DNA from 2 places in the [Clostridium] saccharolyticum WM1 genome. Region 2 is predicted to be linked to the other one. Evidence: riboswitches for the same ligand, from Rfam matches in the RefSeq annotation. Region 2 holds a riboswitch; the other holds the start of a gene.
The links. A riboswitch is a leader RNA that binds a small molecule or an ion and turns the genes downstream of it on or off. The one in region 2 is predicted to bind glycine.
Positions count from the first base shown of each region.

Region 1: linked by a shared signal. The riboswitch ahead of CLOSA_RS19970 (alanine/glycine:cation symporter family protein) and the one ahead of gcvT (glycine cleavage system aminomethyltransferase GcvT) in region 2 are both predicted to bind glycine.

Region 1 covers NC_014376.1:4,313,393-4,319,695, forward strand. Annotated here, with positions in the region: gene CLOSA_RS19955 (PTS mannitol transporter subunit IICB) at 1-668, opposite strand, end outside; gene CLOSA_RS19960 (PTS mannitol transporter subunit IICB) at 758-2,152, opposite strand; gene metK (methionine adenosyltransferase) at 2,504-3,691, opposite strand; SAM riboswitch class I at 3,852-3,980, opposite strand; glycine riboswitch at 4,189-4,280, shown strand; gene CLOSA_RS19970 (alanine/glycine:cation symporter family protein) at 4,387-5,772, shown strand; gene CLOSA_RS19975 (DUF5107 domain-containing protein) at 5,858-6,303, opposite strand, start outside.
Region 2 covers NC_014376.1:1,618,635-1,624,937, reverse strand. Annotated here, with positions in the region: gene CLOSA_RS07745 (lipoate--protein ligase) at 1-875, opposite strand, end outside; gene gcvPB (aminomethyl-transferring glycine dehydrogenase subunit GcvPB) at 859-2,319, opposite strand; gene gcvPA (aminomethyl-transferring glycine dehydrogenase subunit GcvPA) at 2,324-3,643, opposite strand; gene gcvH (glycine cleavage system protein GcvH) at 3,657-4,040, opposite strand; gene gcvT (glycine cleavage system aminomethyltransferase GcvT) at 4,141-5,223, opposite strand; glycine riboswitch at 5,382-5,464, opposite strand; gene CLOSA_RS07720 (FAD-dependent oxidoreductase) at 5,909-6,303, opposite strand, start outside.

The DNA of each region.
Region 1 (6,303 bases), 2.0 Mb from region 2:
GCAAGAAGGATCCCGAATCCCGGACCCGGATTGGTCTCCAGGAGAAACAAAATGGAACTCCCCTGGGTTTTCAGCTGTTCCAGCCCCAGCGGCAGAAAAAAGCCGTGATTGATCCAGTTATTAAAAAAAATGATTTTTAACGGCTCTACCACAAAGCTGATAAAAGGGATGGTTCCCTTGTCTATCATAAATGACAGGCCATTCCCCAAAAAACCCAGCAGCCATTCCGCCACCGGTATGAGCAAAACATAGGCAGCGCCTCCTGCAAGCAGCCCTAAAGATGCTAAGTATAAGTTGCTGAAGAGCATCTCAAAGCCGGCAGGAATCCGGTGCTTGATCCGGTCCAGCCCCTTCCTGCAGAGGAAACCGGCGATGCCGCCTGATATGGCAGACAGGATCATGGCAGAAGCAGGCTCCGTCATAACAACAGCAGAAGCGGCAAGGGTGCCGGCTAAACCGCCGGCATCCCCGCCGCACATAGTGCCTGCTTTATATCCCATAAACACCGGAATCACCAGAAAAGATAAAATGTTAGACATTTCATACAGGTGCTCATTCTGGAATATGCCTGCCGAAAAGACTGACAGCAGCCCTGCTGTCACAAACAAAGGTATGCATTCAGCGATCACCCTGCTGTAATACTTCAGTACTTTCCCCGCTACTTTCATCTATGAAATTCCCCTTTTGAACCCATGATATACATATATAAGTATTATATCATGGTTTACAATCGGATACCAGAAAGGCTGATTTTTTTCTATAAATTTGCCTGATTGCTTTTTAACGATTCCACAAGCTGGTCATATTCCGGAGCTGCCAGGAAATTGGTGATCAAAACCAGTTGTGCCTCGGGACTGCTGTGAGCCGCACGTTCCTTCAATTCCTTATGAGTCACCACAATCTGGGCATCCAATGGAATTGAGGAAACCGGTGAGTGAACCACTTCAATAGTTCCGAAACCTGCTGCTGCCAGCTTTTTTTTCAATACGGTAGCGCCCATAGCGCTGGAACCCATACCTGCATCACAGGCAAACACGATTTTTTTAACACTCCCACCAGATACCGTTTTCTGATCCACTGTCTGATTTCCTTTGGACTCCTGCTTCATCTGCTGAACTTTATCCTTCGATTCATCCAGATCTCCGCTTTTACCTGCAAACCGCAGCAGAGGAAGTGCCACAAGGAAGGAAACAACGGCTGCTACCGTAACACCTGCCAGCACACCAAAGTATCCTCCTCTAGGCGTCATTGCAAGAACAGCCAGAATGCTTCCGGGAGATGCCGGTGAGGTCAGGCCCACACCAAGGAGCTGGAACACAAAGATTCCGCTGGCTCCGCCTGAAATAACCGCCAGAAGCAAAAGTGGGTTCATCAGGATGTAGGGGAAATAAATCTCATGGATTCCACCTAAAAAGTGAATGATGATTGCGCCAGGTGCCGAACTTTTGGCAGATCCTTTCCCAGCAAGACAATAAGCCAGTAAAACTCCCAGTCCAGGCCCTGGATTTGCTTCCAGAAGGAAAAAGATGGATTTTCCGATTTCCTCAACCTGCTGGATTCCCATAGGAGAAAGGATCCCATGGTTGATGGCATTGTTTAAGAACAGGATTTTGGCAGGCTCAATAAAGATGCTTGCCAAAGGCAGCAGCTTATGATCCACAAAGAACCCAACTCCTGATTCCATCACCCGGTTCATAACCTCTACAAAAGGCGCAACTCCCTTTAAGGCGATAACCGTTAAGATGGCACCGATGATGCCCAGAGAAAAATTATTAACCAGCATCTCAAAGCCGGCAGGGACCTTTCCCCCCATTTTGCGGTCGAACTGCTTAATCACCCAGGCACTGGCAGGTCCCACGATCATTGCCCCGATAAACATGGGAACACTGGAACCAACGATCACGCCCATCGCTGTGATTGCGCCGATCACGCCGCCCCGCTGGCCGTATACAGCCGAACCGCCTGTATAGGCGATCAAAAGCGGCAGCAGCATGCTGGCCATAGGTGAAACCAAAGCTCCCATGGCTTCATTGGGATACCAGCCCGTTGGAATAAACAATGCCGTAATCAGTCCCCATGCAATAAATGCACCGATATTAGGCATTACCATACCGCTTAAAAAGCGGCCAAATACTTGTACCTTCTCTTTCATATTACATACCCTCACTTCATAATATAGTATTTACTGTGTGATCCGTGGAAGGTATGATTGGCCAATCAATTCCTTTTCATAGCCTTATTATAATCAATATGAGCTTCCGATTTCAACTCGAAGAAACTGGGATTTGGCGCTAGTTTTAGTGCCAAATATGAAAAACCATAAAGTCCTTGCCCCATCCCCTTATAAATTCCTCTTAAAACAGGCTTTAAGGCCTTCCCCATAAGGATCTTTCTCATAGAAATCAGTCTTACCGGAGCCTGCCTTTATCCATAGAAAAAAGATGCCGTAAAAATCAGCTATGAACCAGCTGTTTTTTGCGGCATCCTTCTTATATGGTTATGATTATAAATATTCCTTTAAAAGAGAAACCTTATCAAGCTTTTCCCATGGCAAATCTAAATCGTTTCTTCCAAAATGCCCATAAGCCGCGGTCTGTCTGTAGATGGGGCGGCGTAAATCCAGCATCTTAATGATTCCGGCGGGACGAAGGTCAAAATTCTGGCGGATAATGTCCACAACCTTCTCATTGCTCAGTTTTCCGGTTCCAAAGGTATCCACCATAATGGAAGTAGGGTGAGCCACGCCGATGGCATAGGAAAGCTGGATCTCACATTTGTCGGCAAGACCTGCTGCCACTATGTTCTTTGCCACGTAACGGGCAGCATAAGCAGCGGAACGGTCCACCTTAGTACAGTCCTTGCCGGAAAATGCACCGCCGCCATGACGGGCATAGCCGCCATAGGTATCAACGATGATCTTACGGCCGGTCAGACCGCTGTCTCCGTGAGGTCCGCCGATGACAAAGCGTCCGGTAGGATTAATATAGAATCTGGTATTCTCATCTACCAGCTCTCCTGGCAGGACTTCATCAAATACATATTTTTTAATGTCTGCATGGATCTGCTCCTGGCTCACGTTCTCATCATGCTGAGTGGATAAAACCACTGCATCCAGGCGGAGAGGTTTGCCGTTTTCATCGTATTCCACGGTTACCTGGGTCTTTCCGTCAGGACGGAGATAGGTCAGTGTTCCCTCCTTGCGGACCTTTGTAAGCTTAAGAGCCAGTTTGTGGGCAAGAGCGATGGGGTATGGCATAAGTTCCTCGGTCTCGTTGCTGGCAAAGCCAAACATCATTCCCTGGTCTCCGGCTCCGATGGCATCGATCTCTTCCTCAGACATTTTGTGTTCCTTTGCTTCCAGTGCACGGTCAACGCCTAAGGCAATGTCCGCAGACTGCTCGTCCAGGGCTACCACAACGCCGCAGGTATCACAGTCAAACCCGTACTTTGCCCGGTCATAACCAATTTCCCTTACGGTCTCCCGTACCACCTTCTGTATGTCTACGTATGCATGGGTGGTGATTTCTCCCATGACCATAACAAGACCTGTCGTACAGCAGGTTTCACAGGCCACACGGCTCATGGGATCCTGCTTTAACATCTCGTCCAGAATCGCATCAGAGATCTGGTCGCACATTTTATCCGGATGTCCTTCTGTAACGGACTCGGATGTAAACAATAATTTTTCCATGTTGTCATTTCCTCCTTCTTGCTACGCTCATTAGGCAAAGCCCATCGTTTTACCGGAAAACAGGTATGCCTGCAGGGCGTTCCTCCTTGATATCACATGGGGGAATAACAAAAAGAAAAGTCCGCAGCAACGCGGACTTGATTCAACAATGTATCAAATCCTCTTATTGCTCGATTTCTCGCTCAGGTTGGCACCTTCCAGCCGCTCCTTCTGGCGAAACGCCATCATTTCCGGTCGGGGTTGCCGTGACTTCACAGATCCTTTGTATCTCCATCACTCTGAATAAGGGATATTACGTACTTTTCATTTGTTATTCAATTGTAAGTTTAACGCATATCTATTTTAACGTATTTGAAATCAGCTGTCAAGAAAATTCTATTACATCCCAGTGATGAATAAATTTCTTGCAAAAACCGGGCCACTATTGTATAATGACGCTATTCTTTAAATGATCGCCATATGAAATCCATGGAATGGGCACAGCACAGACCGTGGGCGGATGGCACTCTGGAGACATCTGCATATGCAGGGGCCGAAGGGGCAAGCGTTTCGGCGCGAAACTCTCAGGCAAAAGGACAGAGGCGGTTTTTCCCTTTTTGGGGGAGAATATCGCATAATCTCTGTTTTTTTGTGAGTGGGAGTCTATCCCACTCTTTTTTTTCAAAAAATTATGAAGGAAGGGAAGTAGAAAATCAATGCAGGTAATTGTTGAATTTTTTAACAAACTGGACTCGGCAATATGGGGGATGCCCATGATCGTACTGCTTTTTGGCACCCACCTGTTCATGACCGTGCGCACAGGCTTTGTTCAGCGCAAAACCTTTACAGCCATCAAGCTGTCTGTAACAAAAGATCCAGATTCACCAGGTGAGGTCAGCCAGTTTCAGGCCCTGACTACTGCGCTTGCCTCCACCATCGGCACAGGCAATATAGTAGGTGTCGGTACGGCGGTATTTTTAGGCGGCCCCGGGGCAGTTCTCTGGTGCTGGCTGACCGGCGTATTCGGCATTGCTACCAAATATGCGGAATCCCTGATTGCAGTCAAATACCGGGTGCAGACAAGGGATGGCCGTATGCAGGGCGGTGCCATGTATGTACTGGAGCGGGCACTGGGTCTGAAGTGGCTGGGCATTCTCTTTGCCTTGTTTGCTTTGTTTGCTTCCTTTGGAATTGGAAGCGGCACACAGATCAACGCCATTGCTGAAATCATTGAAAACAACGTTCCCCTGCCCATTCCCCGCATTGCAATAGGCCTTGTCTTCGGGGTGATCACCGCGGTTGTCATTATCGGAGGGATCAAGTCCATAGCAACCGTGTGCGAAAAGCTTGTACCCTTTATGGCGTTTTTCTATGTGACCGGCTGTCTGATCATTCTTGTTATAAACGCTGACTTCATCCTTCCTGCCTTAAAGGCAATTATTACCCTGGCCTTCCAGCCCGGTGCGGTAGCAGGGGGGCTGGTGGGCCGCGGCATCATGCTGGCCATGCAGTATGGAATCGCCCGGGGACTGTTTTCCAATGAGTCAGGTATGGGTTCTGCACCTTTGGTGGCATCGGCTGCACAGACACGAAATCCGGTGCGCCAGGCCCTGGTGTCCTCAACCGGCACCTTCTGGGATACGGTTGTGGTCTGTCTTATGACCGGTCTGGTTCTGGTCACGACTGTAATGAAAAACCCTGATATCAATATGGATATGATCCAAAACGGCGGTCAGATGACCACTGCCGCTTTCAGCCAGATCCCAGTCCTTGGGCCGGGGATTTTGGTAATCGGCATCATTACCTTTGCCTATTCCACCATTCTTGGCTGGTCTTATTACGGGGAACGGTGCTGTGAGTACTTATTCGGCGTCAAGGGTATGCTGCCCTATAAGATCATCTTCGTTGCAATCGTCGTTGTAGGCCCTGTGCTGTCCCTGGATCTGGTATGGACGATTTCAGACATTCTCAACGCTCTGATGGCAATCCCCAACCTGGTGGCTGTGCTGCTTCTGTCAGGTGTGGTAGCCAAGGATACCAGGTATTATCTAAGTCACCTGGATGAAAGGGATGAGACACCCATTCCGGTTATTGATAAGTAAAAAAATGCCTCAAAAAATAATATCAAAGCAACCGCGACGAAGCAGGTATTGCCGGACATTATTTTTTGAGGCACTTTTTATTTATTTAGCTAAAAGATTTAAAGCAAAATACATGAGGTAATTTTTCCTGGCCCTCCGGGTAGAGTTGCCGGTAAATCTCCTGCCACAAAGTTCCTATTGAATCCTCCCCCTCCCGAATATCCTCTACGATCAGACCGCCATTCTCCATTAACAGCTCATACGCTTGATCAAATTCTTCAAGCTCCTTTAAAGCAATGATATAGTATAACCTTATTCTGCCTTCCCGCACAATGGGATCCGGAAGACCCAAGTATAACTCTTTCATCTCACCGTATGCGCCACAATTATTTAATAGTTTAAATACATCTTTTGCATAAGACAGGCTGTTACGGCATAGTTTCATGCCTTCTAATGCAAAAGACACGGCATTCTGCCTATCCTCCTCTAACCTGTAAACCGCAGCTAACCCCAGTTTGGCCCATGGATTTTCAGAACAGTTATCTGAATTCA
Region 2 (6,303 bases):
ATATATCCGGGGATCCTGTCTACCAGATCCGGCTCCATAGAATCGGAAAACAACTGCAGATCCTTTACGATCCCATTGTTCACCTGAAACTGCCAGATTCCGTTCCCCCAGGCAAACCGTTTTGACAGCTCGTACTGAAAGTCCATGCTGCGTCCGTACAGCCAATCCCAGGAGGAAAATTTCTTTCTTCCATCTGACAAGGCTTTGGGATCCAAATCCTCCTGGCTGCAGTAAACCGCCTTACGTTCATAGGTTTCCTCAAATGCCTCCAGCAGCTTATTCTTCAGGGTTTGAATGGTCAGGCCAGGCTCATACTCGGAAAGATTGGTTACCCTTGATTTGACGGAGTCCACTCCTTTTAGTGCCAGCTTCTCCTTTGAAACCTGCAGATATTGGGAAAGCTTCTGCATATCAGCATGGACCAGGAGAGTTCCATGATGATAGCACTTCTCCCCTCGGGTGTAAAAGGCATTTCCGGAAAATTTCCTTCCTGATACGGTAATATCATTTCTTCCGGATTTCTCTGCATGGATTCCTACTTTTCTGACCCCACTTAATATAACCTCCAGCTGCTTATCCTGATCATAATGGTTCTTTCGGACAAGAAACGTAAAGTTTAAATTGCCAAGGTCATGGAATACGGCACCGCCTCCTGATAATCTTCTCACCAGATGTCCGCCATCCTCTTCCAGTTCCCGGATCCTGCATTCCTTCCATGGATTCTGGTTCCTGCCGATTACAACAGTATTTTCATTCTGCCATAGGTATAAGATACAAGTGTCCTCCTCTGTTGTTTCCATTAAATATTCCTCTATGGCCAGGTTTAAATAGGGGTCAAAACCGCTTCCGTCGAAATATTTAATATTCTGTATCATCGTTATGGTTTTCCTTATCTGCAAAGTCATACTTTAACATTAAATTTCTGGCTGCTTTCACTTCATCAAGCCTGGTGACCGGTGTATGGACAGGCGCCAGATGAAGGATTTCCGGATGGGATCCGGCTGTTTCATAAAGGTCCAGAAGTACAGAAATCACGTGATCCAGGGTTTCCTTTGATTCCGTTTCCGTCGGCTCCGCCATTAACGCCTCTGATACGATCAGAGGGAAATACATGGTCGGGGGATGGATGTCATGGTCTAAAAGTCCTTTTGCTATGTCCATAGCTGATACACCGGTTTCTTTTTTAAGTCTGGCCAGACTCATAACAAACTCATGCATACAGGGTCCCGGATATGCCATGTCATATCCATCCTTTAATTTTGCCATCATATAATTGGCGTTTAATACCGCATGCTTGGAAGCTTCCGGAATTCCTTCCTTTCCAAGCATGAATAAATAGGTCATGGCCCTGACAACGATCAGAAAGTTTCCGTAGAAATTTTTCACCTGTCCGATGCTCTGCGCAGGACTTTTAAAGGTATATCCGTTTTCCTCTTCCACCAGGTTGTTGGGCAAAAATCCAGCCAGCAGATTCTTGCACCCCACCGGCCCGCTGCCGGGACCGCCGCCTCCATGAGGAGTAGAAAAGGTTTTATGAAGATTTAAGTGTACCACATCAAAGCCCATATCCCCTGGTCTAACCATTCCCATGACTGCGTTTAGATTTGCTCCGTCATAATAAGCCAGCCCTCCTGCTTCATGAACGATTTTTGTTATTTCCAGAATATTTCTGTCAAAAAGGCCTAAGGTGTTGGGATTGGTCAGCATCAGCCCAGCCGTATCTTCCCCCACTGCCTTTTTCAGTTCCTCCAGATCCACCCCGCCGTCTCTTGAAGAAGGAATACTGATCACGGAATAGCCCACCATGGACGCACTGGCAGGATTGGTCCCATGTGCAGAATCAGGTACTATGATCTTTGTTCTTTTACCGTCTCCCCGGCTCTCATGATATGCTTTTATCAGCAATAACCCCACAAATTCACCGTGAGCTCCTGCAGCCGGCTGAAAGGTCATGCGGTCCATTCCCGTGATCTCACACAGATAATTTTCTGCTGTTTTCAAAACCTCCATGCAGCCCTGAACCGTATGCTCCGGCTGAAGAGGATGGATGTTTGCAAATCCTGGAAGCGAAGCCATATCTTCATTGATTTTTGGATTATATTTCATGGTGCAGGAACCCAGAGGATAAAATCCGTCATTGACTCCATATGCCATTTTTGCGGCTTCCGTATAATGCCTGCTTATATCATTTTCAGATACCTGGGGAAGGTGCATGTTCTTTTTTCTACGGCAGTCTTCCTCCGGCAGTCTCACCGGCACATCGCATTCCGGCAGAATGGTCATTCTTCTTCCTTTCTGCCCCTTTTCAAATATCAGCATCCCCTTACACCTCCTTCAGAATGCCAACGACACGGTCCATGTCATTCTTTGCATTCAATTCCGTACAGCACCATAAAATCTGCCCGGCTCTTTCACCAGTTAAGGGATAGCCGCCCAGGATTCCCTGTTCCTCCAGCAGCTCCATTACCTGTTCCGCAGGAATTTTTGAAATGGTCACAAATTCATGAAAAAACTCTCCCCGGTTTACAACCGGATATCCGATTGCTTGTAATTGGTCTGCCAGATAGTGAGCCTTTGACATACACTGTATGGCTGTTTGTTTCAGTCCTTCTGCTCCCATAGCTGATAAATAGACTCCTGCTGCCAAAGCACAAAGCGCCTGGTTTGAGCAGATGTTGCTTAATGCTTTTTCTCTTCTTATATGCTGTTCCCGCGCCTGGAGAGTCAGGACATATCCTGTCTTTCCGTTGGAATCAACGGTTTCTCCCACAATTCTTCCGGGCAGCTTTCTGGTCAGTTCTTTCGTGCAGGCCATGAAACCAATATATGGACCGCCGAATGCCAGAGGCAGTCCCAGAGGCTGCCCCTCTCCTACTGCAACATCTGCACCATATTCTCCCGGCGTCTTTATGATTCCCAGGGAAATTGGATTTACGCCCATGATATAGCGTGCACCGGCTTCCTTTGCTATGGTTCCGATTTCCCCGGCCGGTTCCAGACTGCCGTAATAATTGGGATTCTGAATATAGATACATGCTGCCTGATCATCCAGATGTTCCTTTAGAAAATCCAGATCCGTGATACCGTCCTTTTCAGGAATCACCCTAAGTTCCATCCCATTTCCAAAACAATAAGTCTTTATGGTCTCCATGACATGGGGATGAACTGCCGCAGAAACAAAGGCCTTGTTTTTCTTTCTGTCCCTGCACATCGCTACCGCTTCTGCTGCCGCTGACCCTCCGTCATACACGGAGGCATTGGCCGTATCCATTCCCGTAATCTCGCAGATCATTGTCTGGTATTCAAATATGGATCGTAAGATCCCCTGGCTGATTTCCGCCTGGTACGGGGTATAAGCCGTGTATAACGTTTCCTTAGACAACACACTTTTCACTATGGAAGGGATATAGTGCCTGTACGCACCCGCTCCCCTGAATATTACCGGAAACTCCGTGTTCTTTGCCGCAATGCCTTCCATTTTTTTGCTTACTTCCATTTCAGACATCCCCCGGGGGAGATTCAATCCATCCTGTAACATCACTTCCTTTGGAAGCTGCCCGAAAAGGTCTTCGATGCTGTTGATTCCGATCGCAGACAGCATTTCTTTTCTGTCCTGGTCGGTTGCCGGTATAAATGAACCCATATGCAGACCTCCTTTATTCCATTTCTTTTTTTACAAATTCTCCGTACTCCTCAGGACTTAAGAATTCTTCCTTATCCGTAATATCGGTGATCTTTGCAAACCAAGCCTCATACGGGGCCTCATTGATCTTTTCCGGTGCATCCAGAAGTTCCTCATTGATTTCTGATACAACTCCGGTTACCGGACAATACACATCGGAAACAGCTTTTACGGATTCCACATCAGCAAATACTTCACCGGCTGTCGTCTCATCTCCTTCTTCCGGCAGATTAACGAAAACAAGCCCTCCCAATGACTGCTGTGCGTAATCCGTAAGGCCCACCAAAGCTGTGGTTTCATCTTCAAACCTTACCCATTCATGTGATTTTGTGTAAACCAGATTTTCCAATACCTTCATGCTTTATTCTCCTTTTTCTTTTATTGCCCATGTTTTCCGGGCAGGGCCGCCCGGCTTGTCAGGGCGTCCTGGTAAACCCACAGGGTGATTCCCCATGGGATTATTTTGATTTTTTATAGAATGGAAGAGGTACCACTTCCGCCTCAACGTCCCTTCCCCGGACGATTACCGTTACTTTTGTACCTTCTATTGCATATTCCTTATCCAGAATGGCCATGGCAGCCGGATACCCCAGATAGGGGCAGTGGGTTCCGGATGTAGTAAAGCCTGCCTTTTTTCCGTTTACAAGCACCTCTTCCTGTTCCCGTATGATCCCGCGTCCTGTTACCTTTAATCCTACCCGCTTTCTTAAGAGGGAATCCTTATCCGGCAAATGGCTTTTGCCGATAAAATCCTCCTTCTTCATTTTCACGGCAAATCCCAGTCCGGTTTCCACCGGATTGATTTCATCGTTCATTTCATGTCCATACAGAGGCATGCCCGCCTCCAGCCTTAAGGTATCTCTGGCCCCCAGCCCGCAGGGGATCAGTCCGTATTCCTTCCCTGCCTCCATAAGCGTTTCCCACATGGTCTCAGCATATGTATTGTCTAAATAAAGCTCAAAACCGTCCTCCCCTGTATAACCGGTTCTGGATACGATACACGGGATTTGGGCAACCCTTCCATTGAAATTACCATAATAATATTTTTCAGGAATGTCCCCGGTCAGCTTCCTCAGTATTTCCTGGGATTTGGGACCCTGCAGGGCAATCTGGGTGATATCATCGGAAATATCTTCAAACACCACTTCTCCAAATTTATGATCCAGCATCCACCGGTAATCCTTTTCTTTATTGGAAGCATTTACGACGATAAAATACTCCTCAGCCTTTTTCTTATATACAATCAGGTCATCCACTGTCCCGCCCATTTCATTGCACATAGGGCTGTATCTTGCCTGGCCGTCTGCCATACCGGTAAAATCATTGGTCAGCATCCGCTGCAGATTCTCAAGTGCATCAGTTCCCTTACAGATTATTTCTCCCATATGGGAAACATCAAACAGCCCTGCTCCAGTTCTAACTGCCATATGCTCCTTTATGATTCCCTCTTCATACTGAATGGGAAGAAGATATCCGGCAAAAGGGACCATTTTGCCATGATACTTCCGATGCATTTCATAAAGCGGTGTTTTTCGTTCCATGTATTAATCCTCCTTGAATTTATATGATAATAGGAAGTCACCTGTTTATCCGCACAAAAAAAGGCAGAAAGAAATATCTCTATTGGATATTCCTGCCTGCCTCTGTCCTTTTACCTGAAAGATTGACTTCTTCGGTACATAAATGTTCTCCAGAGTTACGTCCGAATCTGATCCTTTTGCCTGAGAGTTTCTGCGTTCCCCTTCGGCGGCACAGATTTGTGCTCTCTCTCAAATTCATCATCCGTTATTTATTATTGATATTATCAGAGTACTTTTGCACTGTCAATGATTTTTTACACAAAAGACCAATTCAGGAAGCTTTCATTCTAAGTAAGCCCTGATTCCATTTATTCTGTTTTATTAATGGTGATTGCTTTTGGTCTGGTCATGGCTTCTATGTATACTTTACTCCCTGGGTCCCCATGCCGGAGGCTTTTACTCCCAAAACGGAAAATGGTCCGGTCCATCTGCTCTCCTTTCAATGCGTTCTTACGTTCTGCCTTCTTATAATATATTTAAAGATAAGGATTAAATGTCATTGCCGCTGCAATATAATCTTCCGGCACCGTTTTAGAGTCTATTGAAAAGTATGGAGCTATACACGCCGGAAAATACTAGAAAAAACGCCCCGGGCCAGGCCTGGCTCCAGGACGTAGGAATCATATGCAGATCCATTGCATCTTGCTTACCTGCAAATGTCAAGAATGCGGTCACGAGTCATTTCACCATAATACTTTTCCATGATCCGGCTCTCTTTGATCCACACCATACAGGGGGTATTCTCAACATCAAGGCGTTTCGCAATTCCATCTGATTTATAAATATCAATGCAGGATACCCTTAGGTCACCATGCTCCTGTTCATACTCTTTAAAAACCGGCAGCAGCTCTCTTGCCTGGGGATCGATTGCATTATAAAGATACACGAGGGAGGGTCTTCCTTCATTCATTATCTGCTTTTCAAAAATTTCACTTTCCGATACATATTTTTCTGCACCGTAGCCGGCAACAGCTCCATCTCCCACTGCCGTTGCGACCTGTTTTAAGTATTTGTCCCGTACATCTCCTACGGCAAATACTC